2 regions of the Streptococcus sp. V728 genome follow, and region 1 is predicted to be linked to the other one. Evidence: predicted binding sites of a transcription regulator. Region 1 holds the regulator's gene; the other holds the start of a gene.
What was found. The regulator Rex, encoded in region 1, represses fermentation and respiration genes when NADH is low (regulators of the CRP and FNR family bind a similar motif). The targets are predictions, from matches to a motif close to TTGTGAANTANTTCACAA.
Positions count from the first base shown of each region.

Region 2: the regulator Rex is predicted to act here: its motif matches at 11,084-11,101, upstream of adhE (bifunctional acetaldehyde-CoA/alcohol dehydrogenase).

Region 1 is NZ_JBQJJH010000002.1:230,994-246,351, reverse strand. It holds gene ACTO1Y_RS02590 (O-acetylhomoserine aminocarboxypropyltransferase/cysteine synthase family protein) at 1-1,206, shown strand, start outside; gene radC (RadC family protein) at 1,270-1,950, shown strand; gene ACTO1Y_RS02580 (gamma-glutamyl-gamma-aminobutyrate hydrolase family protein) at 1,974-2,663, opposite strand; gene ACTO1Y_RS02575 (redox-sensing transcriptional repressor Rex) at 2,679-3,320, opposite strand; gene ACTO1Y_RS02570 (DUF4649 family protein) at 3,407-3,616, opposite strand; gene ACTO1Y_RS02565 (DUF1831 domain-containing protein) at 3,626-3,973, opposite strand; gene ACTO1Y_RS02560 (cysteine desulfurase family protein) at 3,978-5,093, opposite strand; gene ACTO1Y_RS02555 (ribose-phosphate diphosphokinase) at 5,109-6,059, opposite strand; gene ACTO1Y_RS02550 (CYTH domain-containing protein) at 6,183-6,752, opposite strand; gene ACTO1Y_RS02545 (GTP pyrophosphokinase) at 6,886-7,557, shown strand; gene ACTO1Y_RS02540 (NAD kinase) at 7,541-8,359, shown strand; gene ACTO1Y_RS02535 (RluA family pseudouridine synthase) at 8,356-9,246, shown strand; gene pta (phosphate acetyltransferase) at 9,265-10,239, shown strand; gene ylqF (ribosome biogenesis GTPase YlqF) at 10,385-11,236, shown strand; gene ACTO1Y_RS02520 (ribonuclease HII) at 11,223-12,005, shown strand; gene ACTO1Y_RS02515 (chloride channel protein) at 12,017-13,567, shown strand; gene xerS (tyrosine recombinase XerS) at 13,925-14,995, shown strand; gene ACTO1Y_RS02505 (hypothetical protein) at 15,080-15,358, opposite strand, start outside.
Region 2 is NZ_JBQJJH010000003.1:6,985-22,342, reverse strand. It holds gene infA (translation initiation factor IF-1) at 1-134, shown strand, start outside; gene rpmJ (50S ribosomal protein L36) at 159-275, shown strand; gene rpsM (30S ribosomal protein S13) at 293-658, shown strand; gene rpsK (30S ribosomal protein S11) at 676-1,059, shown strand; gene ACTO1Y_RS05725 (DNA-directed RNA polymerase subunit alpha) at 1,103-2,038, shown strand; gene rplQ (50S ribosomal protein L17) at 2,050-2,436, shown strand; gene ACTO1Y_RS05715 (ACT domain-containing protein) at 2,696-2,962, shown strand; gene ACTO1Y_RS05710 (PFL family protein) at 2,972-4,309, shown strand; gene rnpA (ribonuclease P protein component) at 4,616-4,987, shown strand; gene ACTO1Y_RS05700 (YidC/Oxa1 family membrane protein insertase) at 4,962-5,777, shown strand; gene jag (RNA-binding cell elongation regulator Jag/EloR) at 5,792-6,748, shown strand; gene ACTO1Y_RS05690 (ribonuclease P) at 6,803-7,423, shown strand; gene tkt (transketolase) at 7,542-9,518, shown strand; gene yajC (preprotein translocase subunit YajC) at 9,635-9,955, shown strand; gene ACTO1Y_RS05675 (low molecular weight protein-tyrosine-phosphatase) at 10,004-10,441, shown strand; gene ACTO1Y_RS05670 (MORN repeat-containing protein) at 10,434-10,847, shown strand; gene adhE (bifunctional acetaldehyde-CoA/alcohol dehydrogenase) at 11,136-13,787, shown strand; gene ACTO1Y_RS05660 (XRE family transcriptional regulator) at 13,921-14,832, shown strand; gene ACTO1Y_RS05655 (ABC transporter ATP-binding protein) at 14,994-15,358, shown strand, end outside.

The sequences.
Region 1 (15,358 bases):
GCTGTACCAATTTACCAAACAACATCTTTTGTATTTGAAGATACCCAAGAAGGAGCAGATCTTTTTGCCCTTCAAAAGGCTGGTAATATCTATACTCGTATCACTAACCCAACAACATCAGCCTTTGAAGAGCGTATCGCAGCCCTTGAAGGTGGTGTAGGTGCACTTGCAACTGCGTCAGGTATGGCAGCTATTACCTACACAATTTTAGCTCTAGCTCACGCAGGAGACCACGTCGTTGCAGCATCAACTATTTACGGCGGTACCTTTAACCTCTTGAAAGAAACACTTCCTCGTTATGGAATCACCACAACTTTTGTTGATATTGATAATCTAGAAGAAGTAGAAGCAGCAATTAAAGACAATACAAAACTTGTATTGATTGAAACCTTGGGAAATCCTGTTATCAACATTCCTGATATCGAAAAAATCGCTGAAATTGCTCATAAACACCAGATTCCTTTGGTTGCAGACAATACTTTTGCAACACCATATCTTATCAATGTCTTTTCACACGGTGTTGACATTGCAGTTCATTCAGCAACTAAGTTTATCGGTGGTCATGGGACAACTATTGGTGGTGTCATCGTTGATAGCGGTAAATTTGACTGGGCTGCTTCAGGGAAATTCCCTCAATTAGTCGATGAGGACCCAAGCTACCACAATATCAGTTATACCCGTGATGTTGGTGCTGCAGCCTTTATCGTTGCTGCTCGCGTGCAATTGCTTCGCGATATGGGAGCTGCGCTATCACCATTTAACTCATTCTTGCTCTTACAAGGTCTTGAAACTCTTTCTCTTCGTGTTGAACGCCATGTTCAAAATGCTGAGAAAATCGTAGATTTCCTTGTGAACCATCCAAAGGTTGAAAAGGTCAACTATCCGAAACTTCCAGATAGTCCTTACCATACCTTGGCTGAAAAATACCTACCAAAAGGTGTTGGCTCAATCTTTACTTTCCACGTTAAAGGTGGAGAAGCAGAAGCACGTAAAGTGATTGACAACTTGGAAATCTTTTCGAACTTAGCCAATGTAGCAGACGCTAAATCATTGGTCGTTCATCCCGCAACCACAACTCATGCTCAGTTGTCTGACTCAGATTTAGAAGCAGCAGGAGTAACTAAAAATCAAATCCGTCTTTCAATTGGTCTTGAAAATGACGATGATTTGATTGAAGATTTGCGACTAGCTCTTGAAAAAATCTAAAAATAACTAGTTTTTATCGAATTAAGGATCCTTCTCACGAATAATTAAGTGAGGAGGATTTTTATGTATAGTATTTCATTTCAAGAAGATTCGCTTTTACCAAGAGAGAGACTAGTCAGAGAAGGAGTAGAAGCACTCAGCAATCAAGAATTACTAGCAATATTACTAAGGACAGGAACAAAACAGGCCAATGTTTTTGAAATAGCACAGAAGGTCTTAAATCAGCTAACATGTTTAACCGACCTAAAAAGAATGAGCCTACAGGAATTGCAGACTCTATCGGGTATTGGACGTGTTAAGGCTATCGAATTACAAGCTGTTATCGAATTAGGCTACCGTATCCATAAAAGGGAAACAGTGGAAATGGAGAGCATTCTTAGCAGTCGTAAATTAGCTAAAAAGATGCAAGCTGAGCTTGGAGATAAAAAACAAGAGCACCTAGTGGCGCTCTATCTGAATACACAAAATCAAATTATTCATCAGCAGACTATTTTTATTGGGTCAGCTACTAGAAGCATTGCTGAACCGAGAGAAATTCTCCACTATGCCCTAAAGCACATGGCAACGTCTGTGATTCTGGTTCACAATCATCCATCAGGTGCAGTAGTTCCTAGCCCCAATGATGACCATGTTACGAAGCTTGTTAAAGAAGCCTGCGAATTGATGGGATTGGTCTTATTGGACCATCTAATTGTCTCACATTCAGATTATTTTAGTTACCGTGAGAAGACGGATATGATATAAAAAACCTGCATCATATACAGGTTTTACAATTCATTGACAACATAGTCAAAAAGCGTTTTATCTTTGGGGCGATTTTCAAAGAGAAATTCTGGATGCCATTGAACACCGAGATAAGGGAAACCATCCGTAGTTGTCACAGCTTCGATAATACCATCTTTAGGATCATGTGCTACAACCTGAAGATTAGGAGCTAAATCTTTGATGCTCTGATGGTGGAAAGAATTGATATGAGAGATTTCTCCATAAATTTCTCTAAGAACAGTATCTGGTTCGGTAACAAGCCGCTGAGTGGTGTATTCGGCAGAAGTATCTTGCCAATGATCTTCGATATCTTGATGAAGAGACCCGCCCATGGCTACGTTAAAAAGTTGAGTACCACGACAGACAGAAAAAATTGGTTTATTTTGCTTAATTGCTTCTTTAATGAGGGCCAACTCAAAAATATCACGTTGAAGGTGGTAGTCGTCGCTATCAATGGCTTTTGGCTCACCATAGTATTTTGGGTCAACATTTTGCCCACCTGTAAGGATAAGTTTATCAATCAAACTGATGTAATAGCTAGCCATTTCTTCATCACCAATCGGTAGGATAATGGGAATTCCGCCAGCTTCTTTAACACCTTCAACAAAACCTTTTGCTGCATAACTGAGCATGATATCATCATCTGGATGAGCTTTTTCATTTCCTGTAATCCCAATAACTGGTTTATTCATAAATACTTACGCTTTCTAATCCTCTTTACGCATAAAATAGAGGAGAGTTTGAAGTTCACTTGTAAGATCGACATACTGAACAACTACATCTTTAGGAAGATGTAGGTGAACAGGAGAAAAACTGAGAATACCTTTGATGCCAGCATCAACCAACAATTCAGCAACTTCCTGAGATTTAACACTAGGAACAGTTAGAATCGCTGTCTTTATATTGGCATCCTTGATTTTTTCTTTTATTTGCGATATTCCGTAGATTGGAACACCGTCAGGAGTCTGGGTACCAACCTCAGGATGATCATCTAGGTCAAAAGCCATAACGATTTTCATCTTATTACGCTCGTGAAAGCGGTAGTGGAGGAGGGCATGTCCCATATTTCCAATACCAACCAGCATAACGTTGGTAATAGAGTTATCATTTAAAAGATCGGCAAAAAAATTCATGAGCTTCTTGACATCATAGCCAAAGCCACGTCTTCCAAGTTCGCCAAAGTAAGAGAAGTCACGACGAACCGTTGCAGAATCAATTCCAATTGCCTCTGCAATTTGTTTGGAATTAGCTCTTTCAATTTTCTCAGCATTAAATCTTTTAAAAATACGGTAGTAGAGAGAAAGTCTCTTTGCTGTTGCCTTTGGAATAGCAGACTGTTTTTCTTTCACAAAATCACAACCTTTCTAACTACTATTTTATAGAAAGCTTGTGAAAATTGCAACAATAACGAAAAAAAACTAAGAAAAATCTTAGTTTAGGTATTTTCGTGATAGGTTGTTAAAAAACGATAGAGGTTCCCAAGAAGACCTTGATAGATTTCAACTCCATTGTGTGTTAATGAAGTGATAAGAGTCGTATCAGGAAGGGTTACACAACCCGATAGAGAGAGCATAAGAGCTTCATAGTCTTCATATTCTTGCACACGCTCTACTTGATAGGAGTCCTTGTAAGTTAATCGAAACATAATAATCTTCTATCTTTCGCTTTTTGTAAATACGTCACGCTCAACAAGACTATCCATCAAGAAGTAGAATTTCTCTTGGTGGATATGTGTTTCTTCTGATTTGAAAATATCAACTAAACGCAGACCAGATTTATCAGTGATATTAATTTTTGCGCCTGTTAAGTCTTTATTAATGATAATTTTCAGCTGGAAACCTTCTCCACTATTTGGAACCTTTTCAAGTAGACGTGTCAGTTCATAGTTACCAACTTTAGTTTCAAAAAAAGTATTATCTTTAAGAGTAAATTTCTTTACAGTTGGGCTAAGTGTGTAATCGTAACGGCAATTGTTTAGTTTAATTGTTTGTTCGAATGCCATTGAGTTATCCTCCGATGATATTTTTAAGAGTATTAGCGAGAGTTATCATCTCTTGTTCTGTATTTTGAGGTGAAATGCTGACACGAACGGATTCGTGCAAACGAGGTGAATCTTCTCCGTAGAGTGCCTGAAGAACATGACTGACCTGAACAACACCAGCAGTACAAGCAGAACCAGTCGAGATAGAAATCCCTTCAAGGTCTAGACGAAGTAGCAGTAGGTCGTTTCGTTGTCCTGGAAATCCAATGTTGAGGACATAGGGAAGTTGCTCTTTACCTTGGTTTAGATAGTAGTTTGATCCATCCATTTCAGCTAGAAATGTTTCTTGTAGTTTTTGAACTTTTTCGAAATTAGGCTCTATATGTTCAAGATCATCCTTTAGAGCTGCGATCATCCCTATAATTGCAGGAAGGTTTTCTGTTCCTGCTCTTTTTTTCTGTTCTTGATCTCCACCGTGTAGATAAGAATCAAAATCTGTAGAAGCTGCATAGAGGAAACCAACGCCTTTAGGACCATAAAACTTATGAGCAGAAGCACTGAGAAAATCAATCCCCAATTCTTCAGGGAGAATCTCTAATTTACCAACCGCCTGAACTGCATCAACATGATAAACAGCTGGATGATTTTTTAGAACATCACCAATTTCATCAATCGGTAATAGAGTTCCTGTTTCATTGTTTGCAAACATAGTAGATACTAAGATGGTATCTTCACGGAGTGCATTTTTGACTTGGTCTGCAGTGATTTCTTGATTTACAGGTTTCAAAACAGTTACTTCAAACCCGAAATTTTCAACCAAATATTCAATTGGTTCAAGAACTGCGTGATGCTCAATAGCAGTAGTAATGATGTGTTTCCCACGCCCTTGGTGGCGAAGGCAGTAACCAATAATTGCTGTATTATTACTTTCTGTACCACCAGAGGTGAAGAAAACGTGCTGTGGCTTTGTTCCTAGTAAACTCGCTAACTCTTGACGCGCTTCTCGTAATAATTTACCTGCTTGACGTCCATGGCTATGAATACTAGAAGGGTTCCCATATGTTTCTTGCATGACTTGAGTCATTGCTGAGATAGCTACAGGTGACATGGGTGTCGTAGCAGCATTATCCAAATAAATCAAAAACTCACCTAATTTCTATTTAAATTTGAATAGTGGACTAACTGGTTTTCTTTCATGAATACGAACCATGGCATCACCAATTAATTCGCTTGCAGTAATGTATTTTACATTTTTTGGTTTTTTACTTTCTGTTACGACAGAATCTGTAACCAAGATTTCTTTGATATTAGCTGCATCAAGCAATTCTGCAGCGCTGTCAACGAAAAGTCCATGACTTGAAACTGCATAGATTTCAGTTGCACCATCGCGTTCTAGGATTTTAGCAGCTTCAGAGAAAGTACGACCTGTATTTAGAATATCATCAATCAAGATTGCTTTCTTGCCTTCAACCTCACCGATAATATATCCTTGGCTACGTTCAGAATCATCTTGAGCATAGTCGATGATAGCAATCGGTGCATCAAGGTACTCAGCAAGGCTACGAGCACGTTTTACACCTGAATTTTTAGGGCTAACAACAACCACATCTGAACCTGTCAAACCTTTATCACAATAATGTTTTGCAAAAAGAGGAATTGTGTAGAGGTTGTCAACAGGAATATCAAAGAAACCTTGAACCTGAACAGCGTGAAGATCAAGTGTCAATACACGACTAACTCCGGCTTTAACCAACATATTTGCAACAAGTTTAGCTGTAAGGGGTTCGCGAGAAGAAGCGATACGGTCTTGACGAGCATAACCAAAATAAGGCATGACAACATTGATTGTATTTGCACTAGCACGAACACAGGCATCAACAGTGATTAAAAGTTCCATCAAATGATTGCTAACAGGATAAGAAGTAGACTGGATGATATAAACATCATAGCCACGAACACTTTCTTCGATGTTAACTTGGATTTCACCATCTGAAAATTGACGTGATGATAATTTTCCAAGCGGAACACCTGCAGCATCTGCGATTTTTTGAGCAATTTCATGATTTGACGAAAGTGAAAAAAGCTTCATATTCTTTGTATCTGACATTGATAAACCGTCCTCTATAAACTATGTGAATCAGTAAAAGGAAACATTTTATTAGCAACTGTAGTCCATTACAGATTCTATTATTTTTTATCTCTTATATTTTATCAAAAAAAGTTGATTATTTCAGTTATTTTTCATATTTTCTATAAATCGTACTAATTTTGAAGGTGCTTTCTTGTATTCGATATCATTTGCCTGTAAAAACTCCTGAAAATCAAGACTTCCCTGGTCTCCATTTTCGACTTCCAACTCTAGTTCATAATCAACAACATCGAAGTAGCTGCTTTGATCAAGAGCCATGAGTCCGATAGAAGTCTCTTTCTCATAACGAACAGTAGTTAAACAACCTAAGACAACCCAGCCACTTGGTGAAACACCTCGATTTGAAAGTTCTTCTAAAATCATTCCCTGAGGAAGTTTGCATTCCTCTAAACATTTCTTTGCTTCTTCTAGAGTGAGAGCTTGATTATATTCCATATTTCCAACTTTTTGTGGGATTTTTATGGTTAATTCGGCACTATTTTCAGATGTCCGAATACGCATGGCTATCTTATTGCTACGTAGCTTATAGTCACAAGTATCTAAGTAGTAGTTGTTTTGCGTAATAGGAGTAATATCCGAAAAATATTCTTTTAATTTTATATAGTCTTCTTTTTTTAGAAGAGTTTTTAATTCTATTTCTAAATGTTTCATTTTGAGAACCTTTTATTTTGTTTGAAAGCGATTTATGGTATAATAATAACTGTATTTATTGTATATGATTTTTAAATGAAAATCAAAGAGTAAATGAATATTGTAGCTAAAGAGGGGTGAATCTATAAAATCTATGATTACTGAATGGGAAGAATTTTTAGATCCTTACATTCAAGCTGTTGGCGAGTTAAAAATAAAACTACGGGGGATTCGAAAACAGTACCGCAAACAAAATCGACATTCACCAATTGAATTCGTAACAGGGCGTGTGAAACCTATTGAAAGTATCAAAGAAAAAATGGTTCGTCGTGGAATAACCTATGACACGCTTGAACAAGATTTGCAAGATATTGCAGGATTGCGTGTGATGGTTCAATTTGTAGACGATGTGAATGAGGTTGTATCTATCCTTCGTAAAAGACAGGATATGAGAGTTGTTCAAGAACGAGATTATATCACTCATCGTAAGGCGTCAGGTTATCGTTCTTACCATGTAGTTATTGAATATACAGTCGATACCATAAATGGTGCAAAAACCATCTTAGTTGAGATTCAAATTCGTACTTTGGCAATGAACTTTTGGGCGACGATTGAACATTCACTCAACTATAAATATCAAGGAGATTTCCCAGAAGAAATTAAGGAAAGGCTTGAGATTACCGCTAGAATTTCTCATCAGCTAGACGAGGAAATGAGCAAGATTCGAGATGACATTCAAGAAGCACAAGCACTCTTTGATCCTTTGCATCGGAAATTAAATGACGGGGTAGGAAATAGTGACGATACAGATGAAGAATACAGGTAAAAGGGTTGATCTGATCGCCAACCGTAAACCTCAAAGTAGAAAAGTGTTGTACGAACTCAAGGATCGTTTGAAGAAGCATAATTTTATACTTAATGATAAAAATCCTGATATTGTTATCTCCATTGGAGGAGATGGAATGCTTCTATCTGCTTTTCACAAGTATGAAGATCAGTTAGATAAGGTTCGTTTTGTTGGGGTTCATACGGGACATCTTGGTTTCTATACTGATTATAGAGACTTTGAATTAGATCAGCTAGTTACTAATTTACAGTTGGATACAGGAGCTAAGGTTTCGTATCCATTATTAAATGTCAAAATTTATCTAGAAAATGGTGAAGTTAAAATCTTCCGTGCTCTAAACGAAGCTAGTATTCGTAGAGCAGATCGAACTATGGTTGCTGATGTCGTGATAAATCACGTCCCCTTCGAACGCTTTCGAGGTGATGGATTGACTGTATCAACTCCAACAGGAAGTACAGCCTACAATAAATCACTTGGTGGTGCTGTCCTACATCCGACCATAGAAGCATTACAATTAGCGGAAATTGCTAGTCTGAATAATCGAATTTATCGAACACTTGGTTCTTCAATCATTGTTCCTAAGAAAGATAAAATCGAACTAATACCAACTCGAAATGATTATCATACTATCTCTATCGATAATAGTATCTATTCTTTCCGAAATATTGAAAAAATAGAGTACCAAATCGACCACCACAAGATTCATTTCGTTGCCACTCCAAGCCACACCAGTTTTTGGAATCGAGTTAAGGATGCCTTTATTGGTGAGGTGGACGAATGAGGTTTCAATTTATTGCAGACGAACATGTTAAGGTAAAAACCTTTCTAAAGAAACATGAAGTTTCCAAAGGTTTACTTGCCAAGATTAAGTTTCGAGGTGGTGATATTCGGGTGAATGGGCATCCGCAGAACGCTACCTACCTCTTAGATATTGGGGATGAGGTTGTCATTGATATTCCTCCAGAAGAAGGTTTCGAGACACTGGAAGCCATAGATTATCCCTTGGATATTTTGTTTGAAGATGACCACTTTCTAATTCTGAACAAACCATTCGGTGTGGCCTCTATTCCTAGTGTTAATCACTCAAATACTATTGCTAATTTTATTAAAGGTTACTACATAAAACAAGTTTACGAGAATCAGCAAGTGCACATTGTAACTAGATTAGATAGAGACACGTCTGGTTTGATGCTATTTGCCAAACATGGATATGCTCATGCAAGGCTAGATAAACAACTTCAGAAAAAAAGTATTGAAAAACGGTACTTTGCTCTTGTAAAAGGAGCAGGTATTTTAGAACCAGAAGGAAATATCATAGCTCCCATTGCGAGAGACGAAGATTCTATCATCACAAGGCGTGTAGCTAAAGGTGGTAAATATGCTCACACAGAATACAAGGTCATAGCATCCTATGGAGACATACATTTAGTCGATATTCGATTACATACTGGGAGAACACACCAAATTCGTGTTCATTTTTCACATATTGGTTTTCCCTTACTTGGAGATGACCTCTATGGCGGAAGTTTAGAGCATGGCATACAGCGTCAAGCGCTACATTGCCATTTCTTATCTTTTTATCATCCTTTTCTTGAAGAACAGTTGGAAATATCATCTCCGCTGCCAGATGATTTTAAGAATTTAATAACTAAGTTATCAATTAATTAATATTAAAGGAGAAAACTCATGGAAGTTTTTGAAAGTCTAAAAACCAACCTAGTTGGTAAAAATGTACGCATCGTTCTACCCGAAGGGAAAGAACCTCGTATCCTACAAGCTACAAAACGTTTGGTGAAAGAAACAGATGTTATCCCAGTTTTGCTTGGTAAACCTGAAAAAATCAAAATCTACCTTGAAATCGAAGGAATTCATGAGGGGTATGAAGTCATCGACCCAGATCATTACGATAAATTTGACGATATGGTTGCTTCTCTTGTAGAACGTCGTAACGGTAAGATAACAGAAGAAGAAGCTACTAAACTCTTGAGTGAAGACGTTAACTACTTTGGTGTTATGCTAGTTTATATGGGCTTGGTTGACGGTATGGTTTCAGGTGCACTTCACTCAACTGCTGCAACTGTTCGCCCAGCACTTCAAATCATTAAAACTCGTCCAAATGTAACTCGTACTTCAGGTGCTTTCTTAATGACTCGTGGTTCAGAACGTTATCTTTTCGGAGACTGTGCAATCAACATTAATCCTGATGCTGATGCCCTAGCTGAAATTGCTATTAACTCAGCAATCACAGCTAAAATGTTTGGTATCGAGCCAAAAATTGCAATGTTAAGTTACTCAAGTAAAGGTTCTGGTTTCGGTGAAAACGTTGATAAAGTGGTAGCAGCTACTAAACGTGCACACGAATTGCGTCCTGACCTTGAAATTGATGGAGAATTGCAATTTGACGCTGCCTTCCACCCTGAAACAGCAGCTTTGAAAGCTCCAGGAAGTAAAGTGGCTGGACATGCAACTGTCTTCATCTTCCCAAGTATCGAAGCAGGAAATATTGGATACAAGATTGCAGAACGTCTAGGTGGTTTCTCAGCTGTAGGACCTGTTTTACAAGGTTTGAATAAGCCAGTTAATGACCTTTCACGTGGATGTAGCTCAGATGATGTTTATAATCTTACTCTCATCACTGCAGCACAAGCTATTTACCAATAAAATTTCCAAAGCCCCACTTCTTTAAGAGGGGCTTTTCTAGTCTTTTAATTGTCTAACACCCTGCAAAACTAGCTAAATTATGGTAAAATAGATAGTAATCATCTATGATTTATCGATTAAGTTTGTATGAAGAAAAGGAAATAGAATGGCTATTATTCAATGGTTTCCTGGCCATATGTCAAAAGCGAGAAGACAGGTTCAGGAAAATTTAAAATTTGTTGATTTTGTGACAGTTTTAGTTGATGCACGTTTACCCTTGTCTAGTCAAAATCCGATGCTGACTAAAATTATCGGTGACAAACCTAGACTATTGATTTTAAACAAGGCAGATCTTGCAGACCCAGTATTGACAAAAGAATGGCGTCAGTACTTCGAATCCCAAGGAATTCAAACACTTGCAATCAATTCTAAAGAGCAAATTACAGTTAAAGTCGTAACAGACGCTGCTAAGAAACTCATGGCAGATAAAATTGCTCGTCAAAAAGAACGTGGTATTCAAATCGAGACCTTGCGTACCATGATTATCGGGATTCCAAACGCTGGTAAATCAACCCTGATGAACCGTTTGGCTGGTAAGAAAATTGCTGTAGTTGGTAACAAACCAGGTGTGACAAAGGGCCAACAATGGCTCAAAACAAATAAAGATTTGGAAATCTTGGACACTCCAGGGATTCTCTGGCCAAAATTTGAAGATGAAACCGTTGCTTTAAAGTTGGCTTTAACTGGAGCTATCAAGGACCAGTTGCTTCCAATGGATGAAGTGACGATTTTTGGTCTTAATTACTTTAAAACACATTACCCTGAAAAGCTACAGGAACGTTTTAAACAAATGAATCTGGAAGATGAAGCTCCTGAAATCATCATGGATATGACTCGTATTCTTGGTTTCCGTGATGATTATGATCGTTTTTACAACCTCTTCGTCAAAGAAGTTCGTGACGGAAAATTAGGCAATTATACATTAGATACATTGGAAGACCTCAATGGCAACGATTAAAGAAATAAAAGAAGAATTAGCAAAGATAACAAATCTTGAAAGTCCCTTGTTTAAGAAATTTGAAAAAGATTCTCGCTCAGGTGTTCAAAAGGAAATCGAAAAGCGTAAGAAAGCCATTCAAGCTGAAATTGATGAAAATCTCCGCTTAGAAGCAATGTTATCTTATGAAAAAGAGCTTTATGCTCAAGGTATTAGCTTAATTGCGGGTGTAGATGAAGTTGGTCGTGGACCTTTAGCTGGTCCTGTTGTTGCTGCAGCAGTCATTATTCCTAAAAATTGTAAGATTAAAGGTTTAAATGACAGTAAAAAAATCCCTAAGAAAAAACACGAGGAGATTTTTCAGGCCGTTAAGAACAATGCACTAGCAATTGGTATTGGCATTATGGACAATCAAGTCATTGATCAGGTCAATATCTATGAAGCAACTAAACTAGCTATGAAAGAAGCTATCTCTCAGCTTGACCCTCAACCAGAACACCTTTTGATTGATGCAATGAAGTTGGATTTGCCGATTTCTCAGACATCCATCATCAAAGGAGATGCGAATTCTCTATCCATTGCAGCAGCATCCATCATTGCTAAGGTTTCCAGAGATAAGATTATGGCTAACTATGACCAGGAATTCCCAGGTTATGATTTTTCTCAAAATGCTGGTTATGGAACGGCTAAACATTTAGAAGGTTTAGAAAAGCACGGTGTTACACCCATTCATCGCACAAGCTTTGAACCGATTAAAACGATCGTTTCAGAAGCTGAAAAAGATAATTAAAGGAGAAAATTATGGAGGAACAGTCGGAAACACTTAGTTCCAAGAAAGAATTTGCCTTTGCGTCAAGTACAATTCTATCTCAAGTAGGGCGAGGAATTATCGTTGGATTAGTCGTGGGCCTTATTGTTGGGTCATTTCGGTTTTTGATTGAAAAAGGCTTTCATGTAGTTCAAGGACTATATCTAGACCAAGAAAATCTACTTCGAAATCTATTGATCATTTTATTGTTTTATATTCTAATTTGCTTACTTAGTGCCAAATTAACACGCTCAGAAAAAGATATTAAAGGTTCTGGTATTCCTCAAGTTGAAGCAGAGTTAAAAGGTCTCATGTCTCTCAATTGGTGGGGTGTCCTCTGGAAAAAATACATTCTAGGTACCTTGGCCATTGCTAGTGGACTCATGCTCGGTCGTGAAGGTCCAAGTATTCAACTAGGTGCCGTTGGAGGTAAAGGAATTGCTAAATGGCTGAAATCTAGTCCAGTAGAAGAGCGCTCTTTAATAGCTAGTGGAGCTGCTGCTGGACTTGCTGCAGCCTTTAACGCACCAATTGCAGGGTTATTATTTGTAGTAGAAGAAGTCTATCACCATTTTTCACGATTCTTCTGGGTTTCTACCTTGGCAGCCAGTCTAGTAGCAAACTTTGTTTCCCTTCTCATCTTTGGCTTAACACCTGTGCTTGATATGCCGGATAATATTCCTCACATGAGTCTTAGTCAATATTGGATTTATCTGGTAATGGGAATTTTTCTTGGATTCTCAGGTTTTCTTTATGAGAAAGCCGTTCTAAATGTCGGAAAAGTATATGATTGGATTGGTCCAAAAATTCATCTAGATAAGGCCTATTACCCTATTCTAGCTTTTTTCCTGATTATTCCAGTTGGAATATTTCTACCTCAAATACTTGGTGGAGGAAATCAGGTTGTTTTATCTTTAACAGAGCAGGATTTTAGTTTTAAAATTCTCTTAATTTACTTTATCATTCGCTTTATCTGGAGTATGATCAGTTACGGAAGTGGACTTCCTGGTGGAATTTTCCTACCTATTTTAGCTTTAGGTTCCATACTTGGTGCTCTGGTCGGTATTATTTGTGTCAATCTTGGACTTGTTACCCAGCAGCAATTCCCTATTTTTGTAATTCTTGGAATGAGTGGTTATTTTGGGGCTATCTCAAAAGCACCTTTGACAGCAATGATTCTCGTGACGGAAATGGTCGGTGATATCCGCAATCTAATGCCATTAGGGATGGTGACCCTAGTTGCCTATATTGTTATGGATCTGCTAAAAGGGGCGCCCGTCTATGAAGCCATGCTTGAGAAAATGTTACCTGAATCAGCAACTGATGATGGAGAAGTTACCCTGATAGAAATCCCAGTTTCTGATAAGATAGCTGGTAAGCAAGTACATGAACTCAATTTACCACATAACGTACTTATCACAACCCAGGTACATAACGGTAAAAGTAAGACAGTTAATGGTTCTACAAGGATGTATCTAGGGGATATGATTCATCTCGTGATTCCAAAAAGTGAAATTGGAAAAGTAAAAGATTTGTTGTTGTAGAAGATAATATTACATAAATTATGTTATGTATAAAATGTTGTTTATAATTTAAGAAAAATATTTTGTAACTAAGACGATAGATTCATACAGATCGAAATAATTTCAAAATTAAAACTCGTTCCTAAAAAATTGGAATCGAGTTTTTTATTACAATCAAATAACTGTAGAAGTTTAAAAATTTAAACCTATAAGTTCAATAAAGAAATGATTAACAAATTATAATTTTTTTGGGTATTATATAGCTTAGTTAGGCAAGCCTAAATATCCCCTATAATATCTTTCCGAAAAACTATAATTTTCTTGAAAAAAATATATAACTATGCTATACTACTAGTATAGAAAGATTTGGAGAAAAACATGAAACGCGAGATCTTATTAGAACGGATTGATAAACTCAAACAAGTCATGCCCTGGTACGTTCTGGAATACTATCAATCAAAACTAGCTGTTCCATACAGTTTTACGACCTTGTACGAATACTTAAAGGAATACGATCGATTTTTTACCTGGGTCTTGGAATCTGGTATATCGAATGCTGACAATATGGCTAATATTCCTTTGGATGTTCTTGAGAACATGACCAAGAAAGACATGGAATCTTTTATTCTTTACTTACGCGAACGTCCTTTACTCAATGCTAATACGACAAAGAATGGTGTCTCCCAAACAACTATTAACCGAACTTTATCAGCATTGTCTAGCCTTTATAAGTATTTGACTGAGGAAGTTGAAAATGAGCAAGGAGAACCTTATTTCTACCGCAACGTCATGAAGAAGGTTGCTACCAAGAAAAAGAAAGAAACCTTGGCTGCGCGAGCTGAAAATATCAAACAAAAGCTCTTTTTAGGTGATGAAACAGAGGGATTTTTGAATTATATAGATGAGGAATACCCTAAAACTCTCTCTAATCGCGCTTTATCCTCTTTTAATAAGAATAAAGAGCGAGATTTAGCCATTATCGCACTCCTTCTCGCCTCTGGTGTCCGTCTCTCCGAAGCCGTTAACCTTGACCTTCGAGATCTCAATCTAAAGATGATGGTGATTGACGTCACTCGAAAGGGTGGAAAACGAGACTCAGTCAATGTTGCTGCATTTGCTAAGCCTTATTTAGAACAATATCTTGCTATAAGAGACAAACGTTATAAGACAGAAAAGACTGATACAGCTCTCTTTCTGACCTTGTATCGAGGTGTTCCAAACCGTATCGATGCTTCTAGTGTTGAAAAAATGGTCGCCAAGTATTCGGAAGACTTTAAAGTTCGCGTAACCCCCCACAAACTACGCCATACGCTTGCAACACGTCTATATGATGCAACCAAATCACAGGTTCTGGTCAGTCACCAGCTGGGACATGCAAGCACACAAGTTACCGACTTGTATACCCATATCGTTAATGATGAGCAAAAGAATGCCCTGGATAGTTTGTAAGATACATAACATAAATTATGTAATGTTTTAGAGTTAGAAAAAGAGCGTAGGATTTTTTATCGAATCTTACGCTCTTTTATTATTCTATAAAAATTCGATCCAATAATTACGGTGTGGCTCAATAATGACTGGTTTTCCCCAAAACGACTTTAGATAAGCCAGATTCGCAGGGCTAACAGGTCTTTTCTCTTCGTTGTACTTCTCAGCACTTTCTTTTGTTAGAAAGCATTTAACAGCTTCATATGGCGTACCATCGTTAGCTGTTCTATCAATACCCATATAAGCAATTTCATCACCTTTTTGAGGAATGTCAGTAAGCAGTTTTCCAATAAAGTAGACCGTTTTATCTTTCATTAATTCATA
Region 2 (15,358 bases), on a different contig from region 1:
GACATCAGATTTTAGCAACAGTTTCTGGTAAAATTCGTAAAAACTATATTCGTATTTTAGCGGGAGATCGTGTTACTGTCGAAATGAGTCCATATGACTTGACACGTGGACGTATCACTTACCGCTTTAAATAATCGAAAAACTTGGAGGGATAAGAAATGAAAGTAAGACCATCGGTCAAACCAATTTGCGAATACTGTAAAGTTATTCGTCGTAATGGCCGTGTTATGGTAATTTGCCCAGCAAATCCAAAACACAAACAACGTCAAGGATAAGATAGAAAGGAGAAAACATGGCTCGTATTGCTGGAGTTGACATTCCAAATGACAAACGTGTAGTTATCTCATTGACTTATGTCTATGGTATCGGACTTGCAACATCTAAGAAAATCTTAGCAGCTGCTGGAATTTCAGAAGATATTCGCGTTCGCGACCTTACATCAGATCAAGAAGATGCTATCCGTCGTGAAGTTGATGCAATTAAAGTTGAAGGTGACCTTCGTCGCGAAGTAAACTTGAACATCAAACGTTTGATGGAAATCGGTTCATACCGTGGGATCCGTCACCGTCGTGGACTTCCTGTCCGTGGACAAAACACTAAAAACAACGCTCGCACTCGTAAAGGTAAAGCTGTTGCGATTGCTGGTAAGAAAAAATAATATAGGAGGTAAAAGTCTTGGCTAAACCAACACGTAAACGTCGTGTGAAAAAGAATATCGAATCTGGTATTGCTCATATTCACGCTACATTTAATAACACTATTGTTATGATTACTGATGTGCATGGTAATGCAATCGCTTGGTCATCAGCTGGTGCTCTTGGTTTCAAAGGTTCTCGTAAATCTACACCATTTGCTGCTCAAATGGCTTCAGAAGCTGCTGCTAAATCTGCACAAGAACACGGTCTTAAATCAGTTGAAGTTACTGTAAAAGGTCCAGGTTCTGGTCGTGAGTCAGCTATTCGTGCTCTTGCTGCCGCTGGTCTTGAAGTAACAGCAATTCGTGATGTGACTCCAGTGCCACACAATGGTGCTCGTCCTCCAAAACGTCGCCGTGTATAATCATTACCTTTACACTGCTTTTCGTTTAAGAGGGAGTAACTAAATGATCGAGTTTGAAAAACCAAATATAACAAAAATTGATGAAAATAAAGATTATGGCAAGTTTGTTATCGAACCACTAGAACGTGGATACGGTACAACACTTGGTAACTCTCTTCGTCGTGTACTTCTTGCTTCTCTTCCAGGAGCAGCTGTTACATCTATCGATATCGATGGTGTATTACATGAGTTTGATACAATCCCTGGTGTTCGTGAAGATGTGATGCAAATCATTCTGAACATTAAAGGTATTGCGGTTAAATCATATGTAAAAGACGAAAAGACTATTGAACTTGATGTTGAAGGTCCTGCTGAAGTAACAGCTGGAGACATTTTGACTGACAGTGATATCGAAATCGTAAATCCAGATCATTATCTTTTCACAATCGGAGAAGGTGCTTCATTTAAAGCGACTATGACTGTAAACAGTGGTCGTGGATATGTACCTGCTGATGAAAACAAGAAAGATAATGCTCCAGTTGGAACACTTGCTGTAGATTCTATTTATACACCAGTCACAAAAGTTAACTATCAAGTTGAACCTGCTCGTGTAGGAAGCAATGATGGTTTCGACAAATTAACCCTTGAAATCTTGACAAATGGAACTATTATTCCGGAAGATGCTTTAGGGCTTTCAGCACGCATTTTGACAGAACATCTTGATTTGTTTACAAATCTTACAGAGATTGCTAAAACTGCAGAAGTGATGAAAGAAGCTGATACTGAATCGGACGACCGTATTTTGGAACGTACGATTGAGGAACTTGACTTGTCTGTACGCTCATATAACTGTTTGAAACGTGCTGGTATTAATACTGTGCATGATTTGACAGAAAAATCTGAGGCAGAGATGATGAAAGTAAGAAATCTTGGACGCAAGAGTTTGGAAGAAGTGAAACTCAAACTCAATGATTTGGGTCTTGGATTAAAAGATAAATAAAGGAGGAATACATGGCTTACCGTAAACTAGGACGCACTAGCTCACAACGTAAAGCAATGCTTCGCGATTTGACAACTGACCTTTTGATCAACGAATCAATCGTGACAACTGAAGCTCGTGCTAAAGAAATCCGTAAAACTGTTGAAAAAATGATTACTCTAGGTAAACGTGGTGATTTGCATGCACGTCGTCAAGCTGCTGCTTTCGTACGTAATGAAATCGCATCTGAAAACTATGATGAAGCAACTGACAAGTACACTTCTACTACAGCTCTTCAAAAATTGTTCTCAGAAATCGCACCTCGTTACGCAGACCGTAACGGTGGATACACTCGTATCCTTAAAACTGAACCACGTCGTGGTGATGCAGCGCCAATGGCGATCATTGAATTAGTATAAAATCATCAATTTTGTTGAGTGTTATGATGATGGAGCCCTGTGCTCTTAGTCTAGCTCTGGTCTACCGCTAGGACTTTTGTCCTAGCGGGAACACTCATCATAAGATGGTCGGTAGACGCTTGTTTACGAAATTGTTTTTTCTTTTAAGAACAATTTCGTAAGCAGGCGTTTTTTAGTTTTTTTGTTGTAAATGTGCTATACTGAGAAAAAAGAAAATCACAAAATTAGATTTTCTATAGTTTAAAAATGGAGGGTCGATATGAAAGCTATCATAACTGTAGTTGGAAAAGATAAAGGTGGGATTGTTGCAGGTGTTGCGACTAAGATTGCTGAATTAGGATTAAATATTGATGATATTTCACAAACTGTCTTGGACGAGTTCTTCACAATGATGGCTGTGGTATCTAGTGAAGAAAAACAAGATTTTACTCATTTGAGAAATGAGTTTGAGGCTTTTGGTCAGACTTTGAATGTCAAAATCAATATTCAGAGTGCTGCGATTTTTGATGCTATGTATAATATCTAGGAGGCGTGTATGGATATTAGACAAGTCACTGAAACAATCTCAATGATTGAAGAGCAGAATTTTGATATCAGAACAATTACCATGGGAATTTCACTTCTAGATTGTATAGATCCAGATATTAATAAGGCTGCAGATAAAATTTATGATAAGATAACTAGCAAGGCCGCAAATTTAGTTGCTGTCGGGGATGAAATTGCAGCTGAACTTGGGATTCCAATCGTTAACAAACGCGTCTCGGTAACGCCTATTTCTTTGATTGGAGCAGCAACAGATGCGACAGATTATGTAGTGTTAGCAAAAGCTTTGGATAGAGCTGCTAAAAAAATAGGTGTTGATTTTATTGGGGGATTTTCTGCCTTGGTACAAAAAGGTTACCAAAAAGGTGATGAAATTCTGATAAATTCTATTCCACGTGCTCTAGCAGAGACAGATAAGGTTTGCTCTTCTGTCAATATCGGTTCAACCAAGTCAGGAATTAACATGACTGCTGTAGCTGATATGGGACGAATTATCAAGGAAACAGCTGAACTTTCAGAAATGGGAGCTGCGAAGCTAGTCGTTTTTGCCAATGCAGTCGAAGATAATCCTTTTATGGCGGGTGCCTTCCATGGTGTTGGTGAAGCAGATGTTATCATCAATGTAGGTGTTTCTGGTCCGGGTGTTGTTAAACGTGCCTTGGAAAAGGTTCGTGGGGAAAGTTTTGATGTAGTTGCTGAAACTGTTAAAAAGACAGCTTTCAAGATTACCCGTATCGGTCAACTAGTTGGACAAATGGCTAGCGAGCGTCTTGGAGTTGACTTCGGAATTGTAGATTTGAGCTTGGCGCCAACTCCAGCAGTAGGTGATTCTGTAGCTCGAGTTCTCGAGGAAATGGGGCTGGAAACTGTTGGGACTCATGGGACGACTGCAGCCTTAGCTCTGTTGAATGATCAGGTTAAAAAGGGTGGAGTTATGGCTTGTAACCAAGTCGGTGGTCTTTCAGGTGCCTTTATACCAGTTTCTGAAGATGAAGGCATGATTGCTGCTGTACAAAATGGTTCCCTAAATCTTGAAAAATTAGAAGCCATGACAGCTATTTGTTCGGTTGGTTTAGATATGATTGCTATCCCTGAGGATACTCCTGCTGAAACCATTGCGGCTATGATTGCCGATGAAGCTGCTATCGGGGTTATCAATATGAAAACAACTGCAGTTCGCATTATTCCTAAAGGTAAAGAAGGGGATATGATCGAGTTTGGTGGTCTTTTAGGAACTGCTCCAGTTATGAAAGTAAACAAAGCATCATCTGTTGATTTTATTTCTCGTGGGGGTCAGATTCCTGCTCCAATCCATAGCTTTAAAAATTAGAGAAAAAAGTGAAGCTTTAAGTTCAATTTAAGGAAAACGGTATATACTACAATCATTAAATAAAGACCTCCTAACTTTATTTAATAGAATCCTAAACTTTTTCATAATAATCTCCGACAAAAGTCACTCGTAAGAGTGACTTTTGTTTTTGATTTTGAAAACAGTAGTAAATTTTCGCTGAATTCTGGTCATTCATTTTTTAAATGGCCATTTTTTATGGCACAAATAGCCCGAAACCTTGCCATGATTGGCTTTTTGAAATTTTATGGTATAATAGTAATAGTTTTATTAGATGGAGTATGATTTTTGAGAAAAAGCTTTCGTGTAAAAAAAGAGAAAGATTTTGATGCCATATTTAAAGAGGGGAAAAGTGTAGCTAATCGAAAATTTGTTATTTATCGGTTAGAGAATCAGCAACAACATTTTCGAGTAGGGTTATCAGTTAGCAAGAAGTTAGGAAATGCTGTAACAAGAAATCAAATCAAGAGAAGAATTCGTCATGTTTTGATTGAAAATAGTAACCAGATAGTTGATAATGTAGACTTTGTTGTTATTGCTCGAAAAGGCGTTGAAACTTTAGAATATGCAGAAATCGAAAAAAACTTACTTCATGTTTTGAAATTAGCAAAGATATACCAGGAAGGAAATAGGAGTGAAGAAGAAATTACAATTGACTAGTTTGTTAGGTTTGTCCTTGTTGGTAATGACTGCTTGTGCAACTAGTGAAGTCTCTGCTGATTCGTCAGATGTTTGGAGTAAACTTGTTTATTTTTTTGCTGAAACCATTCGTTTTTTGTCCTTTAATGTAAGTATTGGTTTAGGGATCATTATTTTCACAGTCTTGATTCGAACAATCTTATTACCGGTCTTTCAAACGCAAATGGTGGCATCCAGAAAAATGCAAGAAGCGCAACCGCTAATAAAGGAATTGCGCGAACGTTATCCTGGTCGCGATATGGAAAATCGTACTAAACTAGATCAGGAAACACGTAAATTATTTAAAGAATTAGGGATTAAGCAGTCTGCATCATTATGGCCACTTTTGATTCAAATGCCAATTCTACTGGCTCTTTTCCAAGCCTTATCGTACGTTGATTTTTTGAAGACTGGCCATTTTTTGTGGTTCAATCTAGGTGGAGTTGACACGACCTTGGTATTGCCAATTTTAGCTGCCCTGTTCACTTTCTTCAGTAGTTGGCTTTCAAACAAAGCCTTGCCTGAAAAAAATGGTGCAATGACAGCTATGATGTATGGAATGCCTGTCATCATCTTCTTTTTTGCAATGTCTGCACCAAGCGGTGTTGCTCTTTATTGGACGGTTTCAAACGCTTATCAAGTATTGCAAACTTACCTACTGAACAATCCTTTCAAAATCATTGAAGAGCGTGAAGCGGATGTGAAGGCTAAGAGAGATCTAGAAGCTAAGAAAAGAAAAGCTCTGAAGAAAGCACAGAAAAAGAAAAAGTAAGGAGAAATCTGATAATGGTATTATTTACAGGTTCAACTGTTGAAGAAGCAATCCAAAAAGGATTGAATGAATTAAATATTCCGAGAATGAAAGCTCATATCAAGGTTGTTTCGAAAGAGAAAAAAGGATTTTTTGGACTTTTCGGAAAGAAACCAGCTCAAGTTGATATCGAAGCAATTAGTGAGACTACTGTTGTAAAAGCAAATCAGCAGGCTATCAAAGGCGTTCCAAAAGAAATTAATGATCAAAATGACCCAGTTAAAACAGTCAGTGAAGCGACAGTTGATTTAGGGCATGTAGTTGCGGCTATCAAGAAAATTGAAGAAGAAGGCCAAGAAATTTCTGAAGAAGTCAAGGCTGAAATTCTTAAAAACGATAAAGAAGCAAGTACGATTTTAGAGGAAACAGGGCATATTGCTGTTTTAAAAGAATTGCAACCTGAAGAAATTCAAGAAAATGCTGACGAAGAGCAAGGTAGTGATTTAGAAAACCTTGGTTTGAAAGTTGAGCCGACTTACGACACAGAAAAGGTTGTTGAAGAAGTGACGGACTATGTTCAAGCAATCATTGATGATATGGATGTTGAGGGAACTATTTCTAGTACTTCTAACCGTCGTTCTATCAACATGCAAATCGATACAAATGAGCCGGGTCGTATTATCGGTTACCACGGTAAGGTTTTGAAATCTCTCCAACTTCTAGCGCAAAATTACCTTTACAATCGTTATTCAAAAACTTTCTACATCACGATCAATGTGAATGACTATGTGGAACATCGTGCAGAAGTTTTGCAGAGTTACGCACAGAAATTGGCTACACGTGTCTTGGAAGAAGGTCGTAGTCAGATGACAGATCCAATGTCAAGTAGCGAGCGTAAAATTATCCATCGTATCATTTCGCGAATGGAAGGTGTAACGAGCTACTCTGAAGGTGACGAACCAAATCGTTATGTTGTCGTAGATACTGAATAAGATAAATGAAAAATCAGGTTTTCCTGATTTTTTTCTAACTAAAGAAGGAATCAAATGAAAGAAATCAAAGATTATCTTGCTTATCAAGGAGAACAGTACCGGACCCCTGACAAAGCAGGAGTTGAAAGAGATAAAATGTTATCCATGCGTAGCAAAGGGCAGGGAGCACGAAAGTCATTTACTCACCTAGCTGAATGTTTTCAAGCTAGGCATTCCGATTGGAAATTACACCCAACCAGTCAATGGATGAATCAAGCTCAACGTCTTCGCTCTCATTTTTGGGCTTATTTACAGGCAGAAGGATCAGTTGCGGAACCCATGATGGCTCTTCGTTTGTATGGAAGTCAGAATAATTGGGGAATCTCTTTAGAAGTTAGTTTTATAGAGAGAAAGAAAGATGAAGCTACCTTATCAAAACAGGCTAAAGTTTTGGATGTGCCAGTGGTTGAGGGAATCTATTATTGGGTTCAGAAAAACGATGAGAGTTATAGAGTGCAGGCTACTGAGGAGAATAGACAACTTTTGAGACAACAGTTATCTAACCAAGAGATTCGCAAAGTATTAATAAAAGCTGATGTTCCAGTGACTGATGAAGAAACTCTAGATAAGATTTTAGATGAACTGGACCAAACTTTTAAAAAATTATTGCCTTTTTATCAAGCGACTAGAAATTAGTTTAATCGGCTGAGTCATTTTATAGTAAATTGTTTTATTGCTATTCTAGGTATTTTTTCATATAATAGTAAAATAGGATGAGTGGTATACTTATCACCTCAAAGAGAAAGGAATTTCTATGTCAAATCTATCTGTTAATGCGATTCGTTTTCTAGGTATTGACGCTATCAATAAAGCAAACTCAGGTCACCCAGGGGTGGTTATGGGAGCTGCACCGATGGCATACAGCCTATTCACTAAAGAACTTCGTATCAATCCAGCTCAACCAAACTGGATCAACCGTGACCGCTTTATTCTTTCAGCAGGTCATGGGTCAATGCTCCTCTACGCCCTTCTTCATCTCTCTGGATTTGAAGATGTGAGCATGGATGAAGTGAAGAGCTTCCGTCAATGGGGTTCTAAAACACCAGGTCACCCAGAATTTGGTCATACAGCAGGAGTTGATGCAACAACAGGTCCTCTAGGACAAGGGATTGCGACTGCGACAGGTTTTGCACAAGCAGAACGTTTCCTTGCAGCTAAGTACAACCGCGAAGGTTATAACATCTTTGACCACTACACATATGTTATTTGTGGAGATGGTGACTTGATGGAAGGTGTCTCAAGTGAAGCTGCATCTTATGCAGGTTTGCAAAAACTTGACAAGTTGGTTGTTCTTTATGACTCAAATGATATCAACTTGGATGGTGAGACAAAAGATTCCTTCACAGAAAGTGTTCGTGACCGTTACAATGCCTACGGTTGGCATACAGCATTGGTAGAAGATGGGACAGACTTAGAAGCTATTCATGCTGCTATTGAAGAAGCTAAGGCTTCAGGAAAACCATCTTTAATCGAAGTGAAAACAGTTATTGGTTATGGTTCTCCAAACAAACAAGGGACTAATGCTGTACACGGCGCTCCTCTTGGAGCGGATGAAACTGCAGCAACTCGCCAAGCACTTGGTTGGAACTACGAACCATTTGAAATTCCAGCAGAAGTTTATGCTGATTTCAAACAAAATGTTGCGGACCGTGGTGCATCAGCATATGAAGCATGGACAAAACTAGTTGCAGACTATAAAGAAGCTCACCCAGAATTGGCTGCAGAAGTGGAAGCCATCATCGAAGGACGCGATCCAGTTGAATTGACTCCAGAAGACTTCCCAGCTTTAGAAAATGGTTTCTCTCAAGCGACTCGTAACTCAAGCCAGGATGCCTTGAATGTAGTAGCTGCTAAATTGCCAACCTTCCTTGGTGGATCAGCTGACCTTGCTCATTCAAATATGACTTACATCAAAACTGACGGACTTCAGGACGATGCAAATCGCTTGAACCGTAATATCCAATTTGGTGTTCGTGAATTTGCAATGGGAACTGTTTTGAACGGAATGGCTCTTCATGGTGGACTTCGTGTTTATGGCGGAACATTCTTCGTATTCTCAGATTACCTTAAAGCGGCAGTTCGTTTGTCAGCCCTACAAGGTCTTCCTGTAACCTATGTCTTTACTCACGATTCAATCGCAGTTGGTGAAGATGGGCCAACTCATGAACCGATTGAGCACTTGGCAGGCCTTCGTGCGATTCCAAACCTCAACGTTTTCCGTCCAGCAGATGCGCGTGAAACTCAAGCAGCTTGGTATCTCGCAGTGAAGAGTGAGAAAACACCAACTGCCCTTGTCTTGACTCGCCAAAACTTGACTGTTGAGGAAGGAACAGACTTCGAGAAGGTTGCAAAAGGTGCTTACGTTGTCTATGAAAATGCAGCAGATTTTGACACTATCTTGATTGCAACAGGTTCAGAAGTGAATTTAGCAGTAGCAGCTGCTAAAGAATTGGCAAGCCAAGGTGGAAAAGTTCGCGTAGTCAGCATGCCATCTACAGATGTTTTTGACGCACAAGATGCAGCATACAAAGAAGAAATCTTACCAAATGCAGTTCGTCGCCGTGTAGCTGTCGAAATGGGAGCAACTCAAAACTGGTATAAATACGTCGGTCTTGATGGAGCGGTTCTCGGTATTGATACCTTTGGTGCGTCTGCTCCAGCTTCAAAAGTTTTAGCAGAATATGGATTTACAGTTGAAAACTTAGTTGAAATTGTAAACAACTTGAAGTAAGAAAAATCAGAGCTTTGCTCTGGTTTTTTATTGTCCCAAAACCAGGGTATAATCTTGTAAAAACAAGTGAAATTTGATATAGTAGTTTTATCTGAATTACAAAGGAGTAAAAAATAATGGGTGGGAATTTAACATTCTTGATTATGCTTGTTTTGATGTTCGGCTTGATGTTCTTCATGCAACGTTCTCAAAAGAAACAAGCTGAAAAACGCATGGAGAGTCTCAATAAACTTCAAAAAGGTTATGAAGTCATTACTATCGGTGGTTTATACGGTACAGTAGATGAAGTTGATACCGAAAACAGAACGATCGTACTTGATGTAGACGGAGTTTACTTGACTTTTGAACTCGGAGCAATCAAATCAGTCTTGCCATTGAAAGAAGCTGTTACATCAGAAGGTACAGTCATCGACGGTGAAAGTGCGATTGAAGAATAAAACGGGGTTGATCTTATACCCCTTTTTCTATGAAGATGAGGGACAATGATGAAAAAAGTTGTTTTTGTTTGCCTTGGTAATATTTGCCGGAGTCCTATGGCAGAATTTGTGATGAAATCTTTAACCGATGAATATGAGATTGAGAGTAGAGCAACTTCTTCTTGGGAACACGGCAACCCAATTCACAAAGGAACTCAGAAAATCTTTAAAACTCACGGTATTCCTTATGATTCATCAAAAACATCACAACAAATCTCTAAGGATGATTTTGAATATTTTGATTATATCATTGGTATGGACGAATCGAATCTCCTTGACTTGACTCGAATGTGTCCTCAAAAACAACAGCACAAGATAGAAGCGTTCGCTTCTGAAAGTGTTCCAGATCCATGGTATACAGGTGATTTCAATGAAACTTATGATCGAGTTTTAGCTGGTTGCCAAGCATGGCTATCACGTTTAGAAAATGAGGCAAAAAATGGATAATTTAAAGAAACTCTATGATAAATACAGTGTCTATATAACGCGTCCTCGTTTAGAAATTGCGACGGTAGTAATCATAGTTCTTTGTGCAATTTTTGTATTTGTAGGGAATATGCCCAAGCAAGGAGTCCTAAAGCTAGATGGTGACTCAATTGTATACGATGGGAGCATCGTCCGTGGAAAGATGAATGGTCAAGGCACAATGACCTTCTCAAATGGCGACACTTATACTGGTGAATTTAAAAATGGAGCATTTAACGGTAAAGGTACCTACCAAGCAAAGGATGGCTGGGTTTACGAAGGTGATTTTGTTAACGGCCAAGCTGAAGGAAAAGGAAAACTGACTACAGAGCAAGAAGTTGTCTATGAAGGTGACTTTAAACAAGGGCTCTTCCAACAAGCACAATAACCTCCTGATAAGGAGGTCTTTTATCAGGGTAAAAAGAAAGCGCTTCCTTGATTTTTGTATTAAAAATACCATAAAAAAGTTTGTGAAATAAAATAATTTCAATAATATTTTCACAAAGTTTGATAAAAGAGTGCATAAAAACAATAGTTTGATAAAAAAATCACAATAAAATGAAAATTCTTTGTGAAATATCTATGAAACTGTTTACAAAGTATAAAAAAAGAGTTATAATAAACTTGTGAAAAATTTAACAAAGGATTTTAACCCTTGATGGCTATGGAGGAAAATATGGCTGATAAAAAAACTGTAACACCTGAACAAAGACAACTTGCTGCAGAGAAGCACGTAGATGGTTTGGTACAAAAAGGTTTAGTTGCACTTGAAGAAATGCGTAAGTTGAACCAAGAGCAAGTTGACTACATCGTAGCAAAAGCATCTGTTGCAGCACTTGATGCACACGGAATTCTTGCTCAACATGCAATCGAAGAAACAGAACGTGGTGTATTTGAAGATAAAGCTACAAAGAACTTGTTTGCCTGTGAACACGTTGTAAACAACATGCGCGGTGTTAAAACTGTTGGAGTTATCGAAGATGATCCAATTACTGGCTTGACTAAAATTGCAGAACCAGTTGGGGTTATCTGTGGAGTTACACCTACAACAAACCCAACTTCTACAGCAATCTTTAAAGCTTTGATCTCATTAAAGACACGTAATCCTATCGTCTTTGCTTTCCACCCATCTGCTCAAGAATCTTCTGCACACGCTGCTCAAATTGTTCGTGATGCTGCGATTGCTGCTGGAGCTCCTGAAAACTGTGTACAATGGATTACAGAACCATCTATGGAAGCAACAGCTGCTCTTATGAATCATGATGGTATTGCAACTATTCTTGCTACTGGTGGTAATGCCATGGTTAAGGCTGCTTACTCATGTGGGAAACCAGCTCTGGGAGTAGGTGCTGGAAACGTTCCTGCCTATATCGAAAAATCAGCTGATCTTCGTCAAGCAGCTCATGACATCGTTATGTCTAAATCATTTGACAATGGTATGGTTTGTGCGTCTGAGCAAGCAGTTATCATTGATAAAGAAGTTTATGATGAATTTGTTGCAGAATTCAAATCTTACCACACTTACTTTGTTAACAAAAAAGAAAAAGCTCTCTTGGAACAATTCTGCTTTGGCGCTAAAGCAAACAGCAAGAACTGTGCTGGAGCAAAATTGAATGCTGATATCGTTGGTAAACCAGCAACATGGATTGCAGAACAAGCAGGTTTCAAAGTGCCAGCAGAAACTAATATCCTTGCTGCAGAATGTGCAGAAGTTGGAGAAAATGAGCCTTTGACTCGTGAAAAACTTTCACCAGTCATTGCAGTATTGAAAGCTGAAGATACTGAAGATGGACTTAAAAAAGCTCGTCAAATGGTTGAGTTCAATGGACTTGGTCACTCAGCAGCTATCCATACAAAAGACGAAGAGCTAGCTAAACGCTTTGGTACAGAAATCAAAGCAATGCGTATTATCTGGAACTCTCCATCTACTTTTGGTGGTATCGGTGACGTATACAATGCCTTCATTCCATCATTAACACTTGGATGTGGTTCATACGGACGCAACTCAGTTGGTGATAACGTGAGCGCTATTAACCTTCTAAACATCAAGAAAGTAGGGAAACGTAGAAATAATATGCAGTGGTTTAAAGTTCCTTCAAAAATTTACTTCGAACGCAATTCTATCCAATACCTTCAAACATGTGAAGATATTGAACGAGTTATGATTGTTACAGACAAATCTATCGAAAAACTCGGTTTCGTTCAACGTATTATCGACCAATTGAACAAACGTAGCAACCGTGTAACTGTCCAAGTCTTCTCAGATGTTGAACCAGATCCAGATATCACAACCGTAGAACGTGGTACTGAAGTGATGAGAGCATTTGAACCAGACACAATCATCGCTCTTGGTGGTGGTTCACCGATGGATGCTGCTAAAGTAATGTGGCTCTTCTACGAACAACCACAAATCGACTTCCGTGACTTGGTTCAAAAATTCATGGATATCCGTAAACGTGCCTTCCGCTTCCCATCACTTGGTAAGAAAGCGAAGTACATCGGTATCCCAACAACTTCAGGTACAGGTTCAGAAGTAACACCATTTGCCGTTATCTCTGATAAGAAAAACAACCGTAAATATCCATTGGCTGACTACTCATTGACACCAACGATTGCGATTGTTGACCCTGCTTTGGTTGAATCAGTTCCTGACTTCATCGCTGCTGATACAGGTATGGACGTGTTGACTCATGCTACTGAAGCTTACACCTCAAACTTCGCTAACGATTATACAGATGGTATCGCGCTTCAAACAATCAAGCTTGTCTTTGAATGGTTAGAAAAATCAGTTAAGACAGCAGACCCAGAAGCTCGCGAAAAAATGCACAATGCATCTACAATGGCTGGTATGGCCTTCGCTAATGCCTTCCTTGGTATGAGTCACTCAATGGCCCACAAGATTGGTGCTGTTCACCATACTGTTCACGGACGTACAAATGCAATCTTGCTTCCATACGTTATCCGCTACAACGGTACTCGCCCATCTAAGACTACTACATGGCCTAAATACAACTACTGGAAAGCTGACGAAAAATTCCAAGATATTGCTAGAATGCTTGGCTTGCCTCACTCAACTCCAGAAGAAGCAGTTGAAGCTTATGCCAAAGCGGTTTACGATCTTGGTGTTGCAGTAGGTATCAAGATGAACTTCAAGGATCAAGGAATTGATGAAAAAGCTTGGAAAGATAGCTTGCATGAAATTGCTTTGCTTGCATATGAAGACCAATGTTCACCTGCAAACCCACGCTTGCCAATGGTAGCTGACATGGAAGAAATCATGGCAGATGCTTACTATGGTTATGCAGAACGTCCAGGACGTCGTAAATAATAGATTATCAGCCTAGAGACAGGAGTAATCCTGTCTCTTTTTTTGTACATTTTATTGAAAAATGTTATAATAAGTGTATATGTTTGTTTGACTATCAAAGTTTTTGTATCGAGCTGAGAGAGAAATGTAAGAGATGAATGATTTAGGGGAAAAGGTAAGACTTCTTAGAGAAGAGAAAGGACTTAGTCGTCCAGTTTTTTGTGGAGATGAGTCAGAACTGTCAGTTCGTCAGTTGGTCCGCATCGAAAAAGGAGAATTTCGTCCTACGATAAAAACACTAGAATACATTGCGGATAGGCTAGGCATTCCATCTTATGTCTTGATGCCAGACTATAAGGAATTACCCAAGCGTTACCAAGAATTAAAATACTTTCTTCTTCATCATCCTGACTATGGAGACAAAGAGTTACAGGAGCAGAAGGAAGAATATTTTGATGAGATTTTTGAATGTTTTTATGATGATTTGCCAAGTGATGAGAAAGTACTAGTGGATTGTCTTCAAGCTATAGATGAAGTGAGAGCAACTGGTAATTCCTTATATGGTGAAAGTGTGCTTGAAAATGGTCTGCAGAACCTACTATCCAGAGATGTATATAAAGCGGAGGAGCTATTAAGACTGAGGTTGTATTTTGTATGTAACTTAATGGATGGTTTGAAAGCGGGTGAAATAAAAGAATCTGAGCATGAGAATATTCTCTATTTTCATGAAAAACTGAGTTCGCAGATTGATAAGATAGAGTTTGATTGTTTGGATTTGCTTAGAGACTCCTTGTTAGCTTCTTTAACTTGTATAGAGATTATGGGACTGTTTCATTATTTTAAAAGATCGGTTGAGGCCTTAAATAAAATAGGGCAAAAAACACGAGATTTTCAAAAACAACCGATTGTCTTGATGGTGGAGTGGAAATATTATATTCAGACAGATTATGATACAGCAAAACAAAAGTATGAGGAGGCAAAAATGATGGCGAGAATGTTTGGTAATGAGCAGTTACTCGTTAGTTTAGATAATGAATGGGCTGAGGACCTAGAAAGATATTGTTAAAGGGTTTATAGGAGTGACATTTCTGTCATTGGGGAAATGTCGCTTTTTTGTTACAATGAATTCGTAAAAAAGAGAAAGGAATTTTTTGATTCCTTTTGAATCTGATTGATAAATATAGTTTGTATCGTTATACGATATCACAAGTGATTAAAGGAGATGCCATGTCCATTTTATCCATTAAAAATATTTCAAAATTTTACGCCTTGGATGGCAAGTATAAAGAGCAGGCTCTAAGAAATATTAACCTGCAGATTGCTGAAGGGAAAATCACGGCGATTTATGGTCCGTCAGGCTGTGGCAAAACCAGTCTACTCAATATCATCAGTGGTCTTGATAGAGAGTATGAAGGAGTTTTAGAATTTAAAGGAGCCTCACTCCGTGAGCTATCAGAGATTGAACTAACTCAATTTCGCAAAGATAATATTGGATTTGTCTTTCAAAACTTCAATCTTATTCCCCACCAGTCTGTTTTGGACAATGTAAAGTTGCCTCTCTATGTCAAAGATTTATCCGATAAAGAAATGAC